Regions from separate parts of the Paenibacillus sp. GCM10028914 genome, predicted to be linked through region 2. Evidence: riboswitches for the same ligand, from Rfam matches in the RefSeq annotation. Region 2 holds a riboswitch; each other region holds the start of a gene.
What was found. Region 2 has a riboswitch for cobalamin ahead of ACFQV5_RS20720 (anaerobic ribonucleoside triphosphate reductase). Riboswitches for the same ligand answer to the same signal wherever they lie in the genome.

Region 1: it holds a riboswitch for cobalamin, as region 2 does, so the genes downstream of both, ACFQV5_RS05660 (ABC transporter substrate-binding protein) here and ACFQV5_RS20720 (anaerobic ribonucleoside triphosphate reductase) in region 2, are expected to answer to the same signal.
Region 3: it holds a riboswitch for cobalamin, as region 2 does, so the genes downstream of both, ACFQV5_RS20040 (FecCD family ABC transporter permease) here and ACFQV5_RS20720 (anaerobic ribonucleoside triphosphate reductase) in region 2, are expected to answer to the same signal.

What each region holds. Positions count from the first base shown of each region.
Region 1 covers NZ_JBHTFO010000006.1:215,760-223,863, reverse strand. The annotation lists gene ACFQV5_RS05680 (prenyltransferase) at 1-669, opposite strand, end outside; gene cobS (adenosylcobinamide-GDP ribazoletransferase) at 933-1,742, opposite strand; gene cobU (bifunctional adenosylcobinamide kinase/adenosylcobinamide-phosphate guanylyltransferase) at 1,739-2,311, opposite strand; gene cobT (nicotinate-nucleotide--dimethylbenzimidazole phosphoribosyltransferase) at 2,311-3,378, opposite strand; gene ACFQV5_RS05660 (ABC transporter substrate-binding protein) at 3,448-4,458, opposite strand; cobalamin riboswitch at 4,681-4,887, opposite strand; gene ACFQV5_RS05655 (histidine phosphatase family protein) at 4,988-5,581, opposite strand; gene cbiB (adenosylcobinamide-phosphate synthase CbiB) at 5,572-6,549, opposite strand; gene ACFQV5_RS05645 (adenosylcobinamide amidohydrolase) at 6,546-7,268, opposite strand; gene cobD (threonine-phosphate decarboxylase CobD) at 7,285-8,104, opposite strand, start outside.
Region 2 covers NZ_JBHTFO010000018.1:37,001-45,104, reverse strand. The annotation lists gene ACFQV5_RS20745 (PRC-barrel domain-containing protein) at 1-399, opposite strand, end outside; gene ACFQV5_RS20740 (cysteine desulfurase family protein) at 539-1,684, opposite strand; gene cymR (cysteine metabolism transcriptional regulator CymR) at 1,695-2,114, opposite strand; gene mnmA (tRNA 2-thiouridine(34) synthase MnmA) at 2,406-3,515, shown strand; gene nrdG (anaerobic ribonucleoside-triphosphate reductase activating protein) at 3,593-4,096, opposite strand; gene ACFQV5_RS20720 (anaerobic ribonucleoside triphosphate reductase) at 4,093-6,315, opposite strand; cobalamin riboswitch at 6,461-6,629, opposite strand; gene ACFQV5_RS20715 (PCYCGC motif-containing (lipo)protein) at 6,690-7,226, opposite strand; gene crcB (fluoride efflux transporter CrcB) at 7,285-7,638, opposite strand; gene crcB (fluoride efflux transporter CrcB) at 7,635-8,036, opposite strand; gene ACFQV5_RS20700 (replication-associated recombination protein A) at 8,073-8,104, opposite strand, start outside.
Region 3 covers NZ_JBHTFO010000017.1:555,090-563,193, reverse strand. The annotation lists gene ACFQV5_RS20060 (PTS mannitol transporter subunit IIBC) at 1-930, shown strand, start outside; gene ACFQV5_RS20055 (BglG family transcription antiterminator) at 1,006-3,090, shown strand; gene ACFQV5_RS20050 (PTS mannitol transporter subunit IIA) at 3,109-3,546, shown strand; gene ACFQV5_RS20045 (mannitol-1-phosphate 5-dehydrogenase) at 3,543-4,700, shown strand; cobalamin riboswitch at 4,794-4,999, shown strand; gene ACFQV5_RS20040 (FecCD family ABC transporter permease) at 5,250-6,296, shown strand; gene ACFQV5_RS20035 (ABC transporter ATP-binding protein) at 6,293-7,075, shown strand; gene ACFQV5_RS20030 (L-cystine transporter) at 7,258-8,104, shown strand, end outside.

The DNA of each region.
Region 1 (8,104 bases), on a different contig from region 2:
TGCCCTCTTTTCTCCCCAAACGACAACAAGTGTATTCTTGCCGGCTAGTCTGTCAGCCTGCCAGTGTAAAAAATGATGGTTAAACAAAATCAAGGTTGTTAATAATCCAATGGGTAGCGATAAGAGCAACGCGCGGATATCCATATGAGAGGTCTGCACGTAATATGCGCCCATCACCGGTAAAATGCCAAAAGACAATAATATAGCAAACTCGCTGTATCCTTTACCACGATATCCGAATCGTATTGGCGGAGCTACATAGAAATATGCGATTAATCCACCTAACGCCCCAAATATAAAGGCCCACCAACCACTTATGATACTGAGAATAATACCACTGAGTGCAGCTATACCGAACAGGGTCCAAGTGGTGATTTCAAACTTCCGCATAGACCATTTCCCATTAGTAAGGAACCCAGAGTTCGTGGAGATCGCATCAACATTATTCTTGGCCTCATCATCTGTCCCGTTCTTATAATCCCAGAGATCATTGATCATATTAGAAAATAAATGAGCTGATCCCGCTCCAATCAGTGTCAATATGAACAGCCATGCATTAAATCTGCCTGTCCAAACAAATGAACCAAGTGCACCGAGCGCTACCGGAATCAACATGACGGGAATAACCTTCATCCGAGAAGCTTTTTTAAATTGTGACCATGAATCCAAGATGTGCCCCCCTTTCGTAACATGAAAGATAACGCCTGCAATAACGATTACAGACGTACTATTTGTGAAACAATGAACTTTCATATTAAGAATATCACACTTGTCGAACTTTGTAAGCCATTTAGGCTCTATTATCATCAAAATATTATGTCAATGAGGACATACCAAAGTGGAATATTCCATAACATGAAGGACATGTTTATTTATTGTCGAATAAAAAAACACCCCTGATTCATCTGTTAGATGAATCAGGGGTGTTTCATTCATATCTGATTATAAATAAGGACTAGCACGAGCATAGCGGTTACTTCCAAAAATTCATTCAAAGCACCATATGTGTCACCCGTTAAACCACCTAGTGCAGAATTCATTCTTCGTGCTAACCAAGTACCCGCGATCCATACCATAAGTGGAATGATTACGAATCCGAGCAATGCCACAATCAGTAAAACATAATCCTTAACAACCAAAGGAGTAATCGATGCCGCTACAAACGACAATATGACAGCGATTAAAAATGTTCTCCATAACTGACTTCGATCCATATCTTTAAATTGTCCAGCCAGACCACTCTTGCCCCGCGCCATAGGCCACGTGAACATTGCGTGTACCATAAACCAGCGACTCCATATGAGAGGAAGAAGTAACAAACCGGAATAATTAGAACCAGCAACAAGCAATGAGTAAATTAAAGAGAACTTAAGAATAAGAAGCAGCACACATGCAATGACACCCATAGCACCAACACGGCTATCCTTCATGATATCTAGCATCTGCTCTCGTGATCGATAACTCAAAATCCCATCTGCCGTATCCATCCAGCCATCCAGATGAAGTCCTCCAGTAAGCCAAACCCATAGGATAAGGGTCAATGCTGCGGCAGGTAAAGGAGGTAATACGAACGCCAATCCTGCGGCAGCTATCCATACGATGAGCCCGATCGCCGCTCCTACCAACGGATAAAACTTCACACTTTGACGAAAGAGTGCTGGCGTGTAATCCAAATTCGCTTTAACAGGCAGGCGCGATAGAAATTGAAAAGCGGCCGCAGCCGCTTGTCCCCATTTCATCATAAATGATACTCCTTGCTCTTCAGCTCAATCGGAATGCCTGCTGTTACCAGGAATACCTCATGACTGCTTCTGGATAGAGCTTGATTCATGTATCCGGCTAAATCACGGTATAGCCTGCCAAGTGGATATTCCGGTACAATTCCGCTACCCACTTCGTTTGTGACCAAAATCAATTGACCTGGATACTGCTCCGCTTGGTCTACAAGACGAGCAATTTCGGATTTCACCTTCGCTTGCGCATCCTGTTTGCCTTCCCAAGAGAGAAGAACATTGGACAACCATAGTGTAAGGCAGTCCACGAGGACCGTAGGAGCACACTCCTCATTACGTAGACTGTTATCACGCCAATCATTTAGCAGCTTTGCCAATTGAAATGGTTCTTCTACATTTCGCCATTCATAACCCGCTTGCTCCCGACTAAGTTTATGGAGGGCAATCCGCTCTTTCATCTCATCATCGAAAGCTTGAGCCGTAGCCACATATACAGCTTCTGGCGACTTAGACATACATAACCTTTCGGCAAAGCTGCTCTTCCCGCTTCTCGCACCGCCGGTAACGAGTGTGATCATTACACTTGCTCCTTCGTTTCACCTGAGATACCCGCACTCTCGAAAGTTGCCATTTCATTAACAATGCGGCATGCCGCATCTACAAGATGAAGACATAATACCCCGCCTGTACCTTCACCAATACGAAGATCTAGTTCCAATACAGGACGGAGATTCAGCTCTTCTAAAAGCCGCCGATGTCCCTGTTCATGAGAAGCATGGGATACCACCATATAATCCGCAGCTGCCGGACAGATCGATTTTGCAAGCAGCGCTGCTGCACTTGATATAAATCCATCTATAATTACTGGGCAGCCGTGTACCGCTGCTCCTAGAATAACACCAACTAAGCCTCCAATCTCAAGGCCCCCTACCTTAGCCAGAACATCCACTGGATCTTGCGGGTCAGGAACATTCACCGCTATCGCTCTTTCAACTACAGCGATTTTATGCTGTAAACGCGAGTCATCAATTCCAGTGCCTCGACCAACCGCCTCGGCAACCGGGATGTTGGAAAGTGCACAAATAACTGCTGAGCTTGCTGTCGTATTACCAATGCCCATTTCGCCTGTGATAAATAGCTGGACCCCGCGTTTGACAGCATCTTCAACAACTTTCATGCCTACCAGAATAGATTCGATCGCTTCCTCATAAGACATTGCAGGACCAAGTGCCATATTCGCTGTACCATACCGGATTTTACGCGATAAAAGATCAGGATGGGATAAGTCGCTATTCACGCCGATATCCACGCATACAACATCTGCGCCCGCCTGTCTGGCTAACACGTTAACAGCTGCACCACCCGCAAGGAAATTATGAATCATTTGAGGTGTAACTTCTTGGGGAAATGCACTAATACCCTCATCACATACTCCATGGTCGCCTGCCATAATAATAACTTCTCTTCGGTCAAATGAAGGACGTACCTCTCCCGTGATGCCGGCAAGCTGTAACGCCATTGCTTCAAGTTTACCCAAGCTGCCAGGAGGGACAGTAAGGTTACTTATGTGCAGTTTCGCAGCCTCGATCGCAGATTGATCAAGACCACGAATTTCTCCGATACGTTCCATGACACTTTGTCTCATACATCATTTCTCCTTCTTAAGCTCTTAAATCTAAAGCACGATTGCTTCATCTCATTACAAATCTAAGCGTTACTTGAACAGTTCAGGATAGATCGCCTTTGCTATTTGCTTCAAACCTTCAGTAACACGTGGACCTGGACGGCTTACCAAGTTATCATCTAACCCAACAACTGCGTCATTCTTAATGGCTGTAATCTGATCCCAACCACTACGTGCTTTAATCATTTGGTCTAGTGTTTCCTTCGTTTTCTCATCAACAACATTTTTTGAGAACAAAATCACGTCTGGATTATCCTTAATGATCTTCTCTTCACTAATTTCATTCCATCCTACCGTATCAGCGGCAACATTAATACCACCAGCCAAGTTAATCAGCTCGTCCATATATTCCCCGCTACCTACTGTCCAGCCTGGAGAGAACTCGATATATACTTTCTTTTTCTGTTCAGGTGTCAGTGATTTTAATGTTTCTGTTACTTCATCACGATCTTGCTTAATTTTGTCTACAACCTTTTTAGCTTCTTCTTGATGATCAGTGATTTGACCGAATATTTCAATGTTTGCAATCACATCATCTACTTTTTTCGGATCTGTCTTGAAGATTGTAATCCCTAGATCGCGTAGCTGCTGTGCACCTTCCGCACTCATGGAGATACCTGTAACAACGAGATCTGGCTGTGCTGCAATAATTTCCTCAACGTTAGGGTTGTACAGACCACCCATCTTTGGCTTCGTTGTAGCAGCTTCCGGATAATCATCATAGTCAGATACACCAATAACTTCCTCATCTAAGCCAATTGCAAACAAAGCTTCTGTCTCTGATGGTGAGATCGATATGATCTTCTTTGGTGCTTCGTTAAATGTAAGCTCCTCGCCTGTAGCATCTTTTACCGTTAGAGGATATTCGGTTTTTAGCGCATCTGTCTCATCAGCCGGTGGTGTTACTTGTTCTTGTTGGGTTGGTGCTGGGTCTGTCGTTTGTTTCGGCTCTGCATTATCTCCACAAGCTGCAAGCGCTAGTACCATTATGAGTGCTAAAGCACCCATCGTCCAATTCTTCCATAATTGCTTCATTTCCATCTCTCTCCTCTATCTACTTTTTTATGATTCCGTGAGATGCTCCCCTTGTTTAGCAATTTACAAATGCTCATTTCCATGAATCCTTTGTGACGAAGTCTGTGCAACAAAAAAAACCTGATCTTCTTGTAACAAGAAAGAATCAGGGATTACGTCTTACGGGCTCACAGTCAAGACCATGTGTTCCGCAGGCTATAGCCAAACGTAATCCTTTCCTCGAAGGACCATCGTACTACTCATAAGGCAGGTCTCCTGACTTACAGGTTAATGATATTCTCACCTTCCCATCCTGCTTATCGCAGAACAGTGGCATATAGAGAATATCCCTGTTTCACAGTGGCGGGACCGTGTCGGATTTTCACCGACTTCCCTTTTAACTAGAATCCTAAGCCTTTTCGCTTCTAATTCTAGACCTCACAAGTTCATTATTCATTTCGATAGCATCATGCTGAGACACAAGTCTTAGCTCTCAATTCATGATTATAGGTTAGATAAGAACACCTTACAAGCTTTTAACAAAGCTTTAAAAAACTCATCCTACATATCCTGTCCATTTTCCTCCATCAAAAGTCAGCTTCAACGTTAACAAGCTTCCCGGATCTGCTGAGAAATCCCAAAAGGAAGAACCGGGAACCGTCATCGTTGCAATCTGCCTGATCACTCCACCATGTGCCACTATTAATAATTGGTTATCCTTCGACTCTTCCTTAGTAAAACAAGTTAAGCCATTCATAAAGTCAGCTATTCTCCCCTGAAAATGTCCCCAAGATTCGCCTCCAGGAGGGGTGGAAGACTCAGGATCGCTGAGCCAATTCCGGTAGGTGTCCAGATGCTTTAACTGATCATATGTCCGGCCTTCCCATTCGCCAAAATCCATTTCCCGCAAACGATTATCGAAGACCACCTGATCTGCTGAGACGGTATAAATCCAGTCGAGTGTCTCTCTGCATCTCTTCAAGTCACTACAGAACACCTTGCGAAAAGACCTTCCTTTAAGAGCCTCTTTCACCGGCGCAAGTTCGATCAGTGACTCTTGTAGAATTCCAACATCCGTATGACCTAAATAACGTCTTTCCTTATTCCACTGCGTAGCCCCATGACGAATACATGTCAATTCTAACTCCATATTGCTCCACCTAAGCTCCATATAATAAGTGCACTTAATAGTAAAAATAACAACGATGCGCTCAGCATTAATTTAATGGTTAACCGAATATCCTCCTTGTTCATTGGGCGGGTGTGTTCTCCCATATAAGCACGGAAAGAGACGACACCATGATACACATTCTCCCCTCCGAGACGAATTCCTAATGCCCCGGCCACGGCTGATTCCGGATAACCACTATTAGGACTTGGATGTAGACGAGCATCATGCCTGATGGTTTGAACCGATTTTTTGTAATCCATTCGCAAGATCCAGCTGCTAATAACTAACAGTAAAGCGGTTAATCGAGCCGGGATGTAGTTCGCCAAATCGTCCAAACGAGCAGAAGCCCAGCCTAAATTTATATATTTCTCATTCTTATATCCAACCATGGAGTCCAAGGTATTCACTGCGCGATAAGCCATGGCAAGTGGTGCTCCTCCAATCAGTGCATAGAACAGCGGAGAAACAATGGCATCTACGATGTTCTCAGCGACTGTCTCAACCGTTCCACGAACAACCTCTGGCTCATCAAGATGCGCTGTATCACGACCAACAATCATGCCTAAAGCCTGCCGAGCAGCTAGTAAATCTCCGTGTTTAAGATGATTGTATACTTCCATCCCCGCATCTTTGAGACCTTTTGTCGCAATCGTTGTAGCAATCAATACGATTTCTGCTCCTAAGGCAAGCCATGGATGAATCATAGCGAGTCCTTTCAGCAACGCCCAAGTTATGAGCAGCGCACTCCCCACGACAACAACCGGGAGTAGAATTCCGGCTTTTTTCAGTTGCTCTGGCTTGACAACCTGACGGCGAATCTTCTTCTCCACCAGATTAATCAATTTACCCATACCGATCACGGGATGAGGAAGCCAGCGTGGATCACCAATGATGAGATCTAATATGTATGCAGCACAAAGAATGAATAGAATGGTCCACTCCATCATGAATGTTTCACTCCCGCAGCCTTAAAGCTCTCTTGTACCGTTCCATATACAGCCCGACCGATAGCAGCCCCCAGGTCTGTGGCTGTTCCACAATAACGATGCTCCGTGGGATATGCAGCGGATTGACTGACACCTACCACGATCGAATCCGTCGTCGTTCCCGTAGCGATTAAGCCATTCTCGGCATCGCGAATACCGAGATCAGCCAGTGCAGCCGCCTTCGCTTCTACAGCTGTTATGATCACATTCACAATGGCCGCTTGGGTCATCCTAGCATCAATCATAAGCATAATATTAATCGTACCTGGTTCATATACGGGATATGTAGTTCTTTCAGAACCAGCCCGTGCACCATTAGATACTCCCGCTGTTGTACAACAGAATAAAGATGCGTCATTCCCGGTCTCCTCGTGAACAGCAGCATATTCCAAACGCACCGCCGTCAATAATCCTGCCGTTGATGATAGGGGGTAATCCCATTCAAGGAACAGCTTCTCTATATCTTTTTCCGGATGGTCACAATTATAAAACCGATCCACATAAATATTAGCTATTCGATCGATCTTTCCCTTACCTCCCCCTTGTATGGCACTGCTCAAACAGTCCATATAAACAGGTGTGTGAAGAAGCAAGTGACGGTCGTACCGTGTAAGTGTTAAGCCTGGACAAGCTGTAGATCTATATATTTTACTGTCATCACTTAAAAAAGGCGTTGTCATCTTTAAGCTCCTATTCTCAACCTAAATTCTTGATCACTTGCTGAATTTCATTTAACAGTATTCGATTCGCTTCCGTGCCTTTAACGGCGATTCGAACATGACCCTCTTCAAGTCCCGGATACATTGCACAGCTTCGAATGAGTATTCCTCGAAGTCCAAGTTCCCGCTGCATCTCGATCGCTCTCCATGGATCGGGAAGTCGTACTAATAAGAAATTAGCTTCTCCTGGGCTAACATCACAACCTAACGCTCTAAGTCCATGAATTAGAACGTCTCGCTCTTTCGCGATCAGATCCATCGTCTCCTGCTCGTATTCTTGATCACAATCCAGCGCAGCCTCACCAGCTAACAAGGCCAGTCCATTCACACTCCACGTTACCTGTTTTCGTGTCATGGATCGGATGACCTCCGGATGCGCCAATGTATACCCCAACCGCAGACCCGGGATAGCATAAAACTTTGTCATGGATCTTACCAGCAGTGTATGGGGATACTTGTCCAGCATCGGTAATAATGACGCCTGCTGTTCGGCTGGAATAAAATCTATAAAGGCTTCGTCTACGACGAGATAGGTATTTGATTGTTCAGCCAACTCTGCTAATTGGAGCAGTTCCTTCAGATTATACTGTACACCGTTCGGATTGTTCGGCTGACCTATGAATAGCAGATCCACTCGCTGTAACAAATCACTGATGTCCTGGAGCGATGCTTTCCAATCCAGATCTTGTCTGCCACGGACAGAATAAACCTCGATATCAAACTGTTCTGCCAGCTGCCGATATTCAGAGAAGCATGGTTCAATAATTCCAACCTTCTGAGGATGAAGTCCAAGCAGA
Region 2 (8,104 bases):
ATCTGATACAAAACCGTCGGAAATTTCCAATCCTAGTATTGTATTGCCCTTTTCTTGCTCAAAATAAACATCGGAGATCCGTCCGAGCATAATACCGTCCTCCGTGATCACTTGCATTTCTTTCAATTTCCGTCGTCCCAAAAGGTACGTAAATGGTATATTGTCAGGGTCCGTTTTCTGTACAGCCTCTACACTCCGGATCATTACTGCATCTTCCCCGTAGGCCTCAATATCTTCCCATGATACGGTTTTCACATGAGAAGAAAAAAGAGCTTTACCTTCGATTTCGAGCCCGATTATCAACCAATTTTCATCTAGTATAAAATCGTGGATTTTGCCAATTTCCTTGCCATTCTCCACGTCGAATACAGCCAGTCCAATCATTTCTTGAAGCTTCATGATACTTGGACACCTCCCCATCCTTAAAGATTTAGAAAACAACTAGGTCAGCATATGTTATGTGACCTTGGGTGTTTTCAAAGGATGAAATGGAAGAAATCATACCCCCTAATCCATATCAAGAGAAATCCCTTAATTTTTATTTACGCAAGCGATTAAGGATGGTTCCAATTTTTCGGGCAGTATACTCCATTTCTTGACTAGTATTACCCAAACCAAAACTAAAACGAATCGCTGAACGTAAAAGTTTTTCAGAAAGATTCATTGCCTTGAGAACATGCGAAATTTCCAGTGATCCTGAGGTACAAGCTGAGCCGCTGGCAGCTGCGATTCCTTCCATATCGAGGTTCATTAACATCGTTTCCGTACTTACTCCAGGAAAGCTGATATTTATAATATGGGGCATGAAATAATCGGGGTGTCCATTTATCACAAAAGCGTCTTGTCCGATTTCATGAACAAGACTTTGAACAAACGTCTCTCGAAGCATAAAATAATGTGCTCTTCGTTCATCTAGTCCTTCAACAGCCAATTGTACAGCTTTAGCAAAGCCAACGATTCCGGCAATATTTTCAGTTCCTGCCCGTCGCTTCTTCTCCTGTAATCCTCCAAACAAACGGGGATATAAAGATTGCCCCCGTTTCACAACAAGCATCCCTATACCTTGAGGACCGTTAATCTTATGAGAAGAAAAGCTCCAAAGGTCCACCGGGAATTCCTTACAGGAAATGTGCTCAGAACCAAGTGCCTGAACAGCATCGGTATGAAAAACAATCCCTTTACTACGGGCAAGCTCGCCAATCTCTCGGATTGGCTGCACGGTGCCTATTTCATTATTGCCAAACATCACGGTGATCAGAACAGTGTTATCTCCAATTGCATTTGCAATCTCATCTAAAGAGATACGACCCATACTGTCTACTGGCAAATAAGTGACCTCACAGCCTCTCTTCTCAAGTTCTTCACAGGTATGAAGTACCGCGTGATGTTCAATTGCAGAAGTGATCACATGTTTACCTTGAAGTCCAAGCGCTTCGAGTGTTCCGAAGATTGCCAAATTATCACTCTCTGTTCCGCCAGCGGTGAACACCACTTCATCTGGCAAACACCCCAATAGGGTCGCAATTTTATCCCGCGCTCCACTCACCATCTTCTTAGCTTCTCGGCCATAGGAATGAACGCTTGAAGCATTGCCATACTGACTTGTCATAACCCGTAACATCTCTTCTGCTACTTCCGGATGAACCGGAGTTGAAGCCGCGTGGTCCAAATATATCGATGTCATCATTATCACCTTAAATATAGAACATGTAATTGTCCGCTGCGGACTGTTCTTGGTAGTTGATCAGATTATCAAGTGTGGTGGAATCGAGTACTTCAGCAATACTATCCCGTATTCGCAGCCATAGATCACGTTTAGCAGGATCGTCCTCTTCCGTAAAATCGACTGGAGAAATTGGTCCTTCCAGAACACGGATAACATCTCCTGCTGTAATACTTACAGGCTCACGTGACAAGATATATCCACCGTAAGCACCACGAATACTCTTCACAAGACCTGCATTTCTAAGTGGCGCAATCAATTGCTCAAGGTAGTGCTCAGATAACTGATTTTTCTCAGCTATGCTTTTGAGTGAAGTAGGTCCTTCACCAAATCTGGAGGCAAGCTCCATCATAATCGTCAATCCATATCTTCCTTTAGTTGAAATCTTCAAAGGGGACACCTCTCTCGAAATTTTATATATAACATTTCTCATCTGATTTGTTGGTTTGAGGCGGAAATAAGGCGCTAATCGCCGGAATCATAAGGAAAAGCAGCATATTCTCCCTATTCCGATCAATGCCCTTTGTATATGGTAACATAACCACAGCCCCTATGGGTAATAATACACACCTATTTTAAAAAAATGTTCACCAGGAGTGGACAAAACCAAGGCGTGTGAAGTATGCCAGGTTGTGATAAAATACCTCCATGGGCACAAATCAATACGAAAATGGTGATAACGATGTCAAAAGATAAACAAAGCACCCGTATCGTTGTCGGCATGTCAGGAGGCGTCGATTCCTCCGTAACAGCACTGCTGCTCAAGCAGCAGGGGTATGATGTGATCGGGATCTTTATGAAGAACTGGGACGACACCGATGAACTCGGTTACTGCACTGCTGAAGAGGACGCTGAAGATGTCCGCCGTGTATGTGAACAGCTCGATATTCCCTACTATACCGTCAATTTCGAAAAGGAATACTTTGATAAAGTATTTTCCTATTTTCTTGATGAATATAAGGCCGGAAGAACACCAAATCCAGATGTCATGTGTAACCGGGAAATTAAGTTCGGTGAATTCTTAAACAAGGCTCTGGATCTCGGAGCAGATTATGTTGCAACAGGGCACTACGCTCGTGTCATTGAGGAAGATGGTAAACTGCACCTCCTTCGTGGAGTGGACAATAACAAAGATCAAACCTACTTCCTGAACGCACTGAATCAAGAACAGCTTTCAAAAGCAATGTTCCCGATCGGGCACCTTCCTAAACCGGAAGTTCGTCGTCTGGCCGAAGAAGCCGGCCTTTATACGGCCAAGAAAAAAGACAGCACCGGTGTATGTTTCATCGGTGAACGGAATTTCAAAGAATTCCTGAGCCAATACCTGCCTGCCCAAGGCGGAGATATGGTCGATGTTGTAACAGGTGAAGTCAAAGGTCGCCATGACGGTCTCATGTATTATACCCTTGGACAGCGTCAAGGACTCGGCATTGGTGGATCTGGTTCCGGCGAACCTTGGTTTGTTGCGGACAAAGATTTGCAAAAAAACATTCTATATGTCGTACAAGGAGATCATCCAAGCCTGTACTCCACTGGCTTGATCGCCTCCGGGATCAACTGGATTGTAGGTAAGGAAGCTATGCCCAATGATTCCTTTACTTGCACAGCAAAATTCCGCTACCGTCAACCGGATCAGCAAGTTACAGTCACTCCTAGAGAAGATGGAACTGTTCATGTGGCATTTAACAATCCACAGAAAGCCATTACTCCAGGACAAGCCGTTGTGTTCTACCAAGGCGAAGAATGTCTTGGCGGCGGAACGATTGAATATGCGGAGAAAGTACCGTATTAAACAATATCTCTGATATAAAAAGGCATGACCCTTTCAGCTCCGCCGAGCTTGAGGGCCATGCCTTTTTAGTTATCGCGTTAAGATAGATCGACTTCAATGACGCAATTTTTTTCTACACTAAGAGCAACATCGACGATTCTCTGATTCCGACTGCCTCTAAAAGGCAAAGATGTATCTTTCTCCTGCTCGTTAAACCGACCATCAACGATGACATCACACATCAGCGCGAGCTCTCTGAGCTTCGGCTGCCTCATTAGAGCTTCAAAGGTGTATCCGGTATAGGCCCATACATTCTTATCCGGACAGCATGCCCTAAATTCCGATACAAAGAGAGCACATTCCTCCGCAGAGAAGAAAGGATCGCCTCCACATAACGTAACTCCATCAATTAACGGATTATTGGCAATTTCCTGCAGTATTTGTGTTTTCAGTTCATTCGTGAAAGGTTCTCCTGCTTCAAAATCCCAAGATTCCTTATTAAAACAACCTGGACACGCATGCCGGCAACCGCTGATGAACAATACTGCTCGAACACCCTTGCCTTCATTAATACTTTCTGGAATAAACCCGCATAGATTCATCGATGTTTAACCCGATCTTTGACTTCCGCCTGCTTAGCAGAATTGAAACGTTCTGTATAGTTGCCGGTTAAATAACCAGTTACTCTGCGCAAGCGTTGAAAAATGACCGTCTCCTCATCCACTCCACACTCAGGGCAAGATGTCCCAATAATGCCTTCATAGTCACACACTGGACAGCGGTCTAATGGATGGTTGACCGAGAAATAACCCATGTCCTGTTTAAGCGCGTACTGAACAATACTCTGGAATGCAGCTGTATTTTGACGGGCATTTCCATCCAGCTCTACATACGATATGGCACCTGCATTACAAAGACTGTGAAATGGTGCTTCCCATCCAATTTTCTGAAAAGCAGCTACAGGATGATACACCGGAATGTGGAATGAATTTGTGTAATACTCTCTGTCCGTTACGCCTGGAATACAACCATAAGTGCGTTGGTCTATTTTCGTGAATTTTCCGGATAGACCTTCTGCAGGTGTTGCAAAGAGCGTAATGTTCAAATTGTATAACTCACTCATCTCATCGCAATAAGCACGCATGCGGCTAATGATTTCAAAGCCCAGTGCTCTTGAATTTTCGTCTTCTCCATGATGGTATCCTGTTAAAGCTTTCAAACATTCTGCAAGTCCAATAAAACCAAGCGCGAGCGAACCATGCTTCAAGAGATCTGCTACCTCATCGTCCGGTGCCAGTTTCTCTCCGCCCTCCCATACGCCTTCACGCATCATAAAATCAGAAGCTTTAGCGGGTTGCTTGGCTTGAATTCCATAACGATGGACCAGACCTTCTACTGCGATTCTCATATACTGGTCGAGGTTTTCATAAAAACCTTTCAAATCTGGTTCTTGCCGCTGATGAGTCGCGATACCATTTTCAATTCCAAGCCGCACCAGATTAATCGTGTTAAAGGACAGATTTCCTTTTCCGCTCAGCCGATTTCTGCCAAAACGATCTGAGATCGTACGTGTACGGCATCCCATCGTTGCAATAATGGTGTCAGGGTCTTCGGGATCATAATAGGGAAGATTGAATGATGCATCCACATTGACGAAGTTCGGGTATAACCGGCGACTAGAGCACTCAATTGCTTTAAGAAACAAATCATAGTTAGGATCACCTTGCGATTGATTGACGCCATGTTTGCACTGGAAAATATGCTGTGGAAAGATCGGTGTTTCCCCGCGGCCTAGCCCTTTCATCGTTGCATTAAGCAACGCATGAGAAACCAAGCGCCCTTCCGAAGAAGTACACATTCCGTAATTTAACGATGTAAACGGAATTTGCCCCCCTGCTCGGCTACTCATCGTATTTAAATTATGGATTAAAGATTCTGCAGCCTGATTCGTTTCGTTTACAGTTTCTTCATAGGCGAAATCATAAGTACGTGGAAATTGTTCTCGAAGCTGCTTATTATCCATCACCAATTCTTCTTCTGAAAACTCATACGTTTGATCCTGATCCACTTCACCCAGATAGGTCAGCCCTTTTCTAAAATGTTTACGGAAAGATCGGCCTACATACGGTGCCAAGTCCCAATCAATCTTATTAGCGGATACCCCGCCGAATTGGCTGTTCTGTTGGGACTGGAATATAATCGCGACAAGAGCCATGGCAGTCATGATACTCTGTGGTGAACGCACGGAACCATTTCCGGTGTTAAATCCGTTAGCAAGCAACCGGTCAAACGGAATAAAGATACAGTTGGTGGTCCCTAATGCATATTGATCTAAATCATGCACATATACATATCCGTTTTTTACAGCCTCATTCAGTTCAGTCGGTAGTACGAATGATTTAGCCATCCATTTCGCGTATTCCGAACCGATTCGGCTCATTTTGCCACTAAAGGATTCTCCGTTCAAGTTGGCATTTTCCCTGAGCAGGTCCATATCTTTCGTACCAATCACATCGTTACTAATTTTATACAGTTCACCGCGCTTCATTCTTTCCAGGTCCCGGGCCTCACGGTATTCTTTATATGCTTTAGCAGTGCTTTCAAATCCGATCTTCTTTAGGTACTGAATAACAAGATCTTGTATTTCTTCTACCGAAATTTGATTCACACTCGCTATTTCGGCTTTCACCATTTCACCAATCTGGGTTGAAGCATCAGGCTGAACCTTTCCTTCCGCAGCCGCAAAAGCTTTATCCACTGCACTAATAATTCTCTTAACTTCAAACTCTACCTGAGTACCATCTCTTTTAATTACCTTCATTATTTTCCTCCTATAATTAAGACGAAATGAAAAGAAGCATGATTCCGCAAGTCTGCGGAATGCATGCTTCAATAAAGAATCGGTATAAATCCAATCAGACCGGATCCCCGTCCTATTGAAACACTTTCCTATCAACCGTAGGCAATACAGTGTCGTCAAAATGGCTGGTATCTGGCTTCCGTACATTTTTGGAGAGGCTAAACTCTTCCTTGTTCTCCACAAGTACCTGTTACAGTGGCGGGACCGCTCCGGATTCACACCGGATTCCCATTTAAGATCGGATCCATCCGATCACCATTTAGCACTATATGTAGTTGTCATATCAAAAGATATAACAATATATAGATTTTAACTGTAACAAATATCATAGCACTTTAATTAGCTTCGGTTGGCATAGGTGTAGGAGTAGGTTTCGCAAATCCTGTCTTGTACTTCTCATCGATCAAAGTTCGGATTTCGCTCAGGCTTTTCCCTTCACTTTTCAGTTTCGCAGATTCTACGGCAATATCTAGACAAACACCACAGCGCGTACCATGATCATCCCAAACAACACTGCCGTCTTCCTTAACTTCATCAATGAAACAGTTCAGATTGTTCTCATGACCAGCGCTTTCACCGCATCCACAATAGCATGGAATCCATTGGAGCACATCCTTAACCTGAGCAGCAAGAGCGTATATTGTCCGAAGCTCTTGACTTTTATCATTCAAAAATGTTGGCAACTCCTTAACAGAGGCAGTAATCTCCTGAATATCCCCATTCGCAAGTTGAGACTGTGAGCCGTGTTCATGAGTAGCCTCCGTCTCTGATTCTTGTTTCGTATGGGCAGGCTCCTGAGCTTTTTCAGCGCCACATCCGCTCAGCAGCAGACCAACAGATAATATTAAAACTACAAATTTCTGTTTTTGCATACTATTGTCCTCCCCATTAACCTCTGCAATTCGTATTCCCTTGATAGACCTAGACGCTCTATATAGTTAACATAATTCCTATTGAAGCACCCGCAAGCCCGAGTAATACGGAGGTGATAACATAAATCAGAGCTTGCACATAGTGTTTATTCACTGCCAAAGTAATAGCTTCGTACCCAAAAGTTGAAAAGGTCGTAAAGGCTCCGCAAAAACCTGTTCCTAATAAACCATATACCATTTCAGGCATACGCTCAGCAGTACCGACCAATATACCCAGCAAAAGGGAACCCACCAAATTGACAAGAAGCGTTGCCCATGGGAAGGAAGATCCTACTCTCTTTCCTACCCATATCCCAATACCGTAACGAGAAACCGCTCCGACGATACCACCTATTCCTATCCATACGATCATGATGTCTCACCTTCTTGTGTTGCACCCATTCTCCGTCCTAACGAAACCCCAATAAAAGCCATAATCAATCCACCGAACACACTAAGCATCACGTAGAGCCAAGCCGTCAGCATCTGACCATTTCTAAACAATTCGACAGTGTCGACCGTAAAGGTAGAGAATGTGGTAAACGCACCTGTAAATCCGGTTCCCAGAAACAAACGAGTCTCCGCTGATATCATCGTGGAACGTAAACAGTAAGTCAAGAACCATCCGAGGAACAAGCATCCTGCCAGATTGATGAGTAAAATCGCTTGCGGAAAACCACTATCAGGAAGTGGTATCATCTTACTAACGCCATAACGGCATAATGTTCCGATAAATCCTCCTGCACCTACGAAAAGTAAATTTCTGCCCATAAAATTCCCTTCCACTTCCGTATCATAAAACGTTCATTATTTATTATCCCTGCGCAAGCGCTGGTTAT
Region 3 (8,104 bases), on a different contig from region 2:
TCCTCTGGTGTAGAAGTATTGGTTAACGCAAGCCTGCTACCGTTGGTCAACATCATTATCGAGCCGGCCAAGGTATTGTTCCTGAATAATGCAATTAACCACGGTATCATGAGTCCAATTGCTACGGAAGAAGCTGCCCGTTTAGGACAATCCGTGCTGTATATGCTCGAATCGAACCCTGGTCCTGGTTTAGGTATTTTGCTTGCTTATTGGTTTGTAGGTCGTGGTACAGCAAAAGCATCTGCTCCAGGGGCAGCTGTTATTCACTTTTTCGGTGGTATTCACGAAATTTATTTCCCTTATATTCTGATGAAACCGATTCTTATCGTTGCAGCAATTGCAGGTGGTGTTGCCGGAACATTTGTGTTTCAAATTCTTGGAGCTGGTCTGGTAGGTCCTGCATCACCGGGTAGTATATTTGCCTACTTAGCCATGGCACCGAAGGGCGGACTTATTCCGGTACTTGCCGGTGTCCTAGTAGCGACAGTTGTTTCATTCTTCGTTTCAGCAGTTTTGCTGAAAACAGGTAAAAAAGGCGAAGAGGAGCCTAATTTGGAAGAGGCTGCTGCCAAAATGAAAGAAATGAAATCAAGCGGCATGAAAGATCAGGTTGATCCTTCAGCAGCAGCGGTTGTTGCTGCCAAGGGGAAAGAGGAAGTTAATAAAATTGTATTTGCTTGTGATGCAGGGATGGGATCGAGTGCGATGGGCGCTTCTGTTCTAAGAAAGAAACTGCAACAAGCCGGTGTGAACATTACCGTTGTAAATTCAGCGGTCAGCGAAATTCCTGATGATGCGGATATTGTCATTACTCAGAAAACATTAACAGATCGTGCGATTGCTAAGCAGCCAAATGCCGAGCATATTTCAATCGATAATTTCTTGAAAAGCCCAAGATATGACGAGCTCGTTGAGCGTTTGAAAGACTAGCATTACATGACTAAACTTTGTCGCGCTGGTGAGATTCACCAGCGTGGACTCCATTTCTATTAGAAGGGAGCCGCCATGAGACAAATCACAGCCCGAAAGCGTCAGATTCTCCTGCTATTAATGGACAGGAAGGAAGGCATGACGGCTGCCGAGATCGCCTCAGAAGTCGGGGTTAGCGTCAGGACGGTTCACCGTGAAATGGAAGAGATTGAGGCGATTGTGAAAGCTTATGGACTTGTTCTTCATAAAAAATCGGGGATTGGGATTCGGATTGAGGGGCATTCAGAAGAAGATTTAGAGGAATTTAGGACAAGACTACTGTCTGATCAATCGGTAGATTTCTCAGGCGAGGAACGAAAAATTCTTATTCTATGCACTTTGTTAGACTCGGATGAGCCGGTAAAGCTATTCGCACTAGCTCATAGCTTAAAGGTGACTGTTTCAACGATTAGTAATGACTTGGATGAGTTGGAGTTCTGGACAAACAGATTTGGGTTAAAACTCATTCGACGTCGAGGTTATGGAGTGGAAATTGAGGGTGAGGAAAGCGGGAAACGCGAAGGCATATGCCAATTGGTCTTCGATAACCTCGACTATTCTGATTTGGTTGGTAACAAATATACCTACACGAATAAACCGGTGGCAGTTCGATTATTATCGATGATTGGAAAGTCACTTTTTCTCGACGTGGAGAACACTTTATGGGATATGGATTGGAGCTGGACTAACGATCTGAGCGAGAGTGCCTATACCGAAATGATTATCACCTTATCTGTTAGCGTTAGCCGAATTCGTCAGGGGAGAACGGTGACATTCAAATATGGTTCTACAGATTTTATCAAAGAGGATGGAGCTTTTGCTGGAATTAAGCAATTTACAGACCATCTTGGTAAATCACTAGGCATCCAATTTTCTACTGACGAAGTTCGGTATGTCGCCCAATTATTTAACAGAGTACAAGAGACATCGGCGATTTCCGAGCTAGCTCATGCTGACGTAGAAATGATCGAGATGGTATATCGCTTGATTGAGAGTGTTGTGAGTCGAACGGGAATACCATTTCTCGAGGATCGCTCACTTCGTCAAGGACTTGTAGAGCACATTGGAGCCGCAATAAAACGAATCCGAGAAGGCATGCGTATCCGTAACCCACTCCTCAGTGCAATAAGAAAAGACTATGAAGATCTTTTTCAGATTATTAAAGAGTCCGTAAAAGAGTTAATTCGTGGATTGGATGTCCCTGATGAGGAAATCGGATTTCTGGTTATGCATTTTGGAGCCTCCATGGAGCGGCTAAGTCAGCTTGGACGGAATGTGCGGGCGATTCTTGTATGTTCCAATGGACTAAGCTCTTCTAAGCTTTTAGGAACGAGGCTCAGCAAGGAAATGCCGCAGATTAAGGTGCTAGGCAATATTTCCTGGTACGAAGCCGCGAGAATTCCTGAAGGGAATTACGATCTCATCATATCGACGATAGATCTGCCTTTAGCTGCAGATAAATATATAAAGATAAGTCCGCTTCTCACGCAAGAAGATACGGATAAATTGTTACAGTTTATCCAGAATACGACTTTGAAAAAAAGAGGTACTGGTAGCGATTCTGATTATGGTTCGCAGAAAAATTTAGCTGACGAGGTTCGTAAAGAAACATCGCTTGTACGTCTGCGTGCACAAGCTGCACTCATGAACGAAATTGTTTCTCTGTTGGATGGATTCCATTTATACGCTCTTGATAACAAGCAGGGGGATCTAAATGAAACGTTGAATCAGGCTCTGGCTATGATCAGAAGACAAGGGAAAATAACCGATGCCTGGGCGATCCGTAAGCGGCTGCTTGAGCGCGAGCGGATGGGAAGTCAGTTAATTCCGGATACCTCACTCGCTCTGTTCCATACACGTAGCCGGTTTGTTTCTTGGCCATCGCTTACGCTATTTAGACTAAGCAACCCTGTTTCACTTGAAGATGGCGCAGAGGCCCGCGTACTCCTATTCATGTTGGCTCCAAAGGAATTACCTAGAGAGAGTTTAGAGGTGCTAAGTGAGATTAGTGCTTTGATGCTCAAGGAGGAGCTGATTGATCTGTTGGAGCAAGGAAAGCAGGAAGATATACAGGTTTATCTGGCTGAAGAATTACAACATTTCTTTAATATCAAAATTTAGAAAGAGGGACTATACATCATGAACATACTATCCAAAGATAAAGTGATCCTAAATGCAAAGGCGAACGATAAATACGAAGCAATTAGAATGGCGGGGAATTTGCTTGTTAAGGCAGGTCATGTTGACGCAGGCTATGTCGACAAAATGATTGAGCGGGAAGAGATCGTTTCCACTTACATGGGCGGAGGTTTGGCTATTCCTCACGGGACAAAAGAAGCGAAGAGCCTGGTTACTTCTACGGGGTTATCGATTGTCCGTTTTCCGGAAGGCGTGGACTTCGGTGGTGATGAGCCAGCGTTTATCGTGATCGGAATTGCTGCAGCCGGCGGAGATCATATGGAGATTTTAACGAATGTCGCTATGATTTTCACAGACGATGAAAGTATTGAACGCGTGATGAACGCTTCGAATGAAGAAGAAATCCTGGCAATCTTTGAAGGAGGAATGGAAGCATGAGAGCTGTCCATTTCGGAGCGGGTAATATAGGACGTGGGTTCATCGGTCTTCTGTTGTCCCAAGGGGGCTATGAGGTATGTTTTGTCGATGTAAACGAGGAGCTCGTATCCGAACTTCAATCGCGAGGTGAGTACCCGGTAACTCTCGCTAGCGAAGGCGGAGAGACTACGATCGTGAAGGGTGTAACCGCTCTGAACAGTGCTACCAACAGTGCCGCAGCTGCACAGGCCATCGCTGAAGCAGACTTGGTTACGACAGCGGTGGGTGTGAACATCCTGAAACATATTGCAGGCACGATCGCTGAAGGATTGAAACTGCGGTTTCAATCCGGTACAGCACCTCTTCACGTGATCGCTTGCGAGAATGCGATCGGCGGAAGCACACAGCTGAAAGAAGCTGTATATGCCTTGCTGGACGAGGAGGCGAGAAAACAGGCAGATCAATTCGTTGCTTTTCCGGATGCGGCAGTTGACCGGATCGTACCTCTTCAGAAGCACGAGGATCCTTTGAAGGTCGTTGTAGAGCCTTTTTATGAGTGGGCTGTTGACCGTTCGCAAATGTTTGAGAATTTTGTTCCGGTAGAAGGCGTTCATTATGTGGACCGTTTGGAACCATATATCGAGCGTAAATTGTTTACCGTGAACACAGGTCACTGCTCCGCGGCATATATGGGCTTTTTGAAAGGATTCGATACGATTCAGGAAGCGATGAATGATCAGGAAGTTATGGAGCATGTTCGTTCCGTGCTTGAAGAGACGGGTGCATTGCTCATAAACAAGCATTCGTTCAATGAGAGTGAACATCAGCAATACATTCATACGATTCTGGAACGTTTCAAGAACCCTGCACTAACAGATGAAGTTACTCGCGTAGGGCGTTCACCGATTCGTAAGCTGTCACCGGGTGACCGTCTTGTGTCTCCTGCGCTGCAAGCTTATGAGCGTGGACTAACATATCGTTCTCTTGCGAAATCTATGGCGGGTGCATTGTTATTCAACGTGCCAGAAGATCCAGAAAGCGTGGAGCTGCAAGCATCCATTCAAAAACTGGGCGTATTAGAGACAGCTGTTAAGTATACAGGCATAGCTGCAGATCATCCGATAATGAAGGAGATCATGGAGCAGTATAACGCGCTAAAGCCACTTGTAAAATAATAGATCCATGCCATGTCAATGAACTTCGAGGTTGTAAGCTGAGAGGATATCTCATATAATCGTCAACAGAGTAGTATGTTTGGCAAAAAGAGAATACTCAATGCTTGCGAGGGTCCTGGAGAGATAGTCTTGTTATGGTCTACTCCCGGGTTAAAAGGGAAGCCGGTTTAAGTCCGGCACGGTCCCGCCACTGTGAATCAGGGACATCTTCAATAGCCACTGGCCTATACTAGGTTCGGGAAGGCGAAGATGTTATTTCAACCTGTAAGTCAGGAGACCTGCCCCGTGATGATCTGACGGTCCTTCGAGGAGAGGAATACGTTTGACGGACCTATCGTGGACGAGTTGACTGATATGATTTCCGAAACGTAGCCCCTGATTCTCTATGGAGATATCGGGGGCTTTTTTGTGATAGATGAATAGGATTCCGTCAGAATCCAGCTTGCTTGGGTGCTTATAGTGAAGCCAGTTGCTCTCAAACTTGAGATTAGGAGAGAAACGGATGAGAGTTATAATAACGAAAACAGCTTATACGGAACGGTTGTCATGATGAGTAGAAAACTTGCCGGTTACGGAATAGCGGGTCTTCTTCTATTATTGTTAACGCTTCTAGTCTGCTTAGGCATCGGTTCAGTCCATTTACCTGTCCAAGAAATCGGAGCGATGTTACTTCACAAGTTACCTTGGATCGGAGATTCAATCGCTCCAAATTGGGAAATGGCTTCAGAGCAGATTATTATGAAGGTCCGTCTCCCTCGAATTTTATTAGGAATGCTGGTTGGAGCATCGCTTGCGGTTGCGGGTGCTGCTTTTCAAGGAGTACTTAGAAATCCGCTTGCCGACCCGTTTACACTTGGTGTATCATCCGGATCTTCACTTGGAGCTGCATTTCTGATTTTCTATGGGCTGCAATACTCGTTTGCGGGAGCCTGGACACTGCCTCTGGTGGCGTTTATGACAGGGATTTTGACCTTGTGGATCGTACTTCTGCTGGCCAAAGATAACGGGAAAATACCGACGCATGGACTGATTTTATCGGGTGTAATCATGCAGTCTTTTTTAGGGGCTGCGGTTTCTTTCTTGACAGTTATGTCGAAGGACACACTAACGGACATTCTATTTTGGACGATGGGAAGCTTGAGTATGAGAGGGTGGTCGTACATCATCGTACTTTTCCCATATTTTATCATAGGTTTTCTTTATTTATGGAGTCGAGCACGCATGTTGAATCTCTTGTCATTAGGCGAACGGCAGGCTGCTCATATGGGGCTTAATGTTGATCGGCTGAAAAGCTCTGTCCTTATTGTTGCGACACTTTTGACGGCAGCTGCGGTGTCCGTGTCTGGGGTGATTGGTTTCGTTGGATTGGTTGTGCCCCATATGATTCGTCTTGTTACCGGTTCGGATTATCGTGTCATCATTCCTTTATCGGCACTAGGAGGGGCGATCTTCATGATCTGGTCTGATACGGCGGCTAGAACATTACTATCACCAACTGAAATTCCGATCGGGGTCGTAACGGCGTTTGTTGGTGCTCCTTTCTTTGCCTATTTGTTGTATCGGAATAAGAAGCAGCGCAAGGAGGGGACTCTATGATTACACTTCAAGATGTAAGCAAGCGTTATTCACGACTGAATGCAGTGTCCGGGATCAATTGGAATGTACAAGAAGGAGAATGGTGGGGGGTTATTGGTCCGAACGGAAGCGGTAAATCCACGCTGCTACATCTCCTTTCTGGTGTGGAGACACCCTCGAACGGGTCTATTAAGCTGGATGATAGGGAAGTTTCTAGCTACAGCCGTAAGGAACTGGCCCGTATCGTTGCCGTACTGCAGCAAGAAGGTCTTGCTCCGACTGATTTCACGGTACGTGAGGTTATTGAAATGGGACGTTATCCATTTCAGGATTGGCTGGGTCGAGAGAAGAATGACTCAGGTCCGCTACTTGACCGAATTATCCGTAAGCTGGAGCTGGAAAGTCTGGAATCCAGAAGGCTAGATCAATTAAGTGGAGGTCAGAGACAGCGAGCGGCTCTTGGGAAAGTAATGGCTCAAGAGCCTACAATTCTACTGCTCGATGAACCTACGACCTATTTGGATATTCGGTATCAGTTACAATTTATGAATATGGTGGCGGAGTGGCGGAATGAAGCCGGCATAACGGTTATTAGTGTGCTGCATGACCTAAATTTAGCCTCGCAGTTCTGTGATCGGCTTCTGGTACTTAAGGATGGAGAAATTGCAGGGGAAGGGGTACCGTCCGAATTGCTGACAGAGGATTTTATCCGGCATGTCTTCCGGGTTGACCCAGCAGTCGTTATGCACCCTGAGAATGGCGCCCCCCAGGTACTTCTCACTGCGAATCGTGGAACATAATAAAGTTAAAACGATATAAGAAGCTTTTAGACGGCTGAGAGTCGTCTTTTTTATATTTACTTGGCACATCTTTTTTATAAAATAGATATCGGATCGGATTTAACGGGTAATGTTTTAAGGTGTTGGGTTTTGGACATGAATACGTAGATAGCACTTATTTCAAACAAGAGGAGGCTTCAGGCATGGAAACAGTCTGGGTTATCATTAATGTCCTTGTTCTGCTTATGCTTACCGGCATACTGTATTGGATGCAGAAGAAGCACTTTTCGTTTACAAAACGTGTGTTTGCCGGATTAGGGCTCGGTGTACTGTTTGGGGCAATCCTGCAGTTTATTTATTCAGCAGAATCTGACGTTATAGCAGAATCTTCACAATGGTTTAATTTAATCGGTTACGGATATGTTCGCTTGCTTCAAATGATGGTTATACCGCTCATTATGGTATCGATTATTTCAGCGATAATGAATTTAAAAGGTGGACGAAATCTCGGTAAAATGAGCGGTCTGATCATCGCTGTTCTGATTCTAACAACAGGTGTTGCCGCTTCTGTCGGTATAGCCACGACACTTACGTTTAATTTATCTGCTGAAAATATTCAGGCTGGCGCCGCGGAGCATGAGCAGGGACTATTGCTTGAGGAAAAGCTGGGGGACGTAGGAGACCAGACGTTGCCACAGCAAATATTGGAGTTTATCCCATCCAATCCATTTGCAGATATGACTGGAGAAAGGAAGTCTTCGACGATTGCGGTCGTGATCTTCTCGGCTTTTATAGGTATTGCCTTGCTTGGACTCGATCGTAAGCAACCAGAGCAAGCCGAAACATTTCGTAGTATGATCCGTGCTCTATACGCAGTTGTCATGCGTATGGTGACTTTAATTCTTAGACTGACACCATATGGCATATTGGCGCTCATGGCCAAGACGATTGCAAGCACGGATCTTCAAGTCATTCTCGACTTAATTGATTTTGTTCTCGCATCTTATGTAGCATTAATCGTTATGTTTATTATCCATATGATTCTGTTAC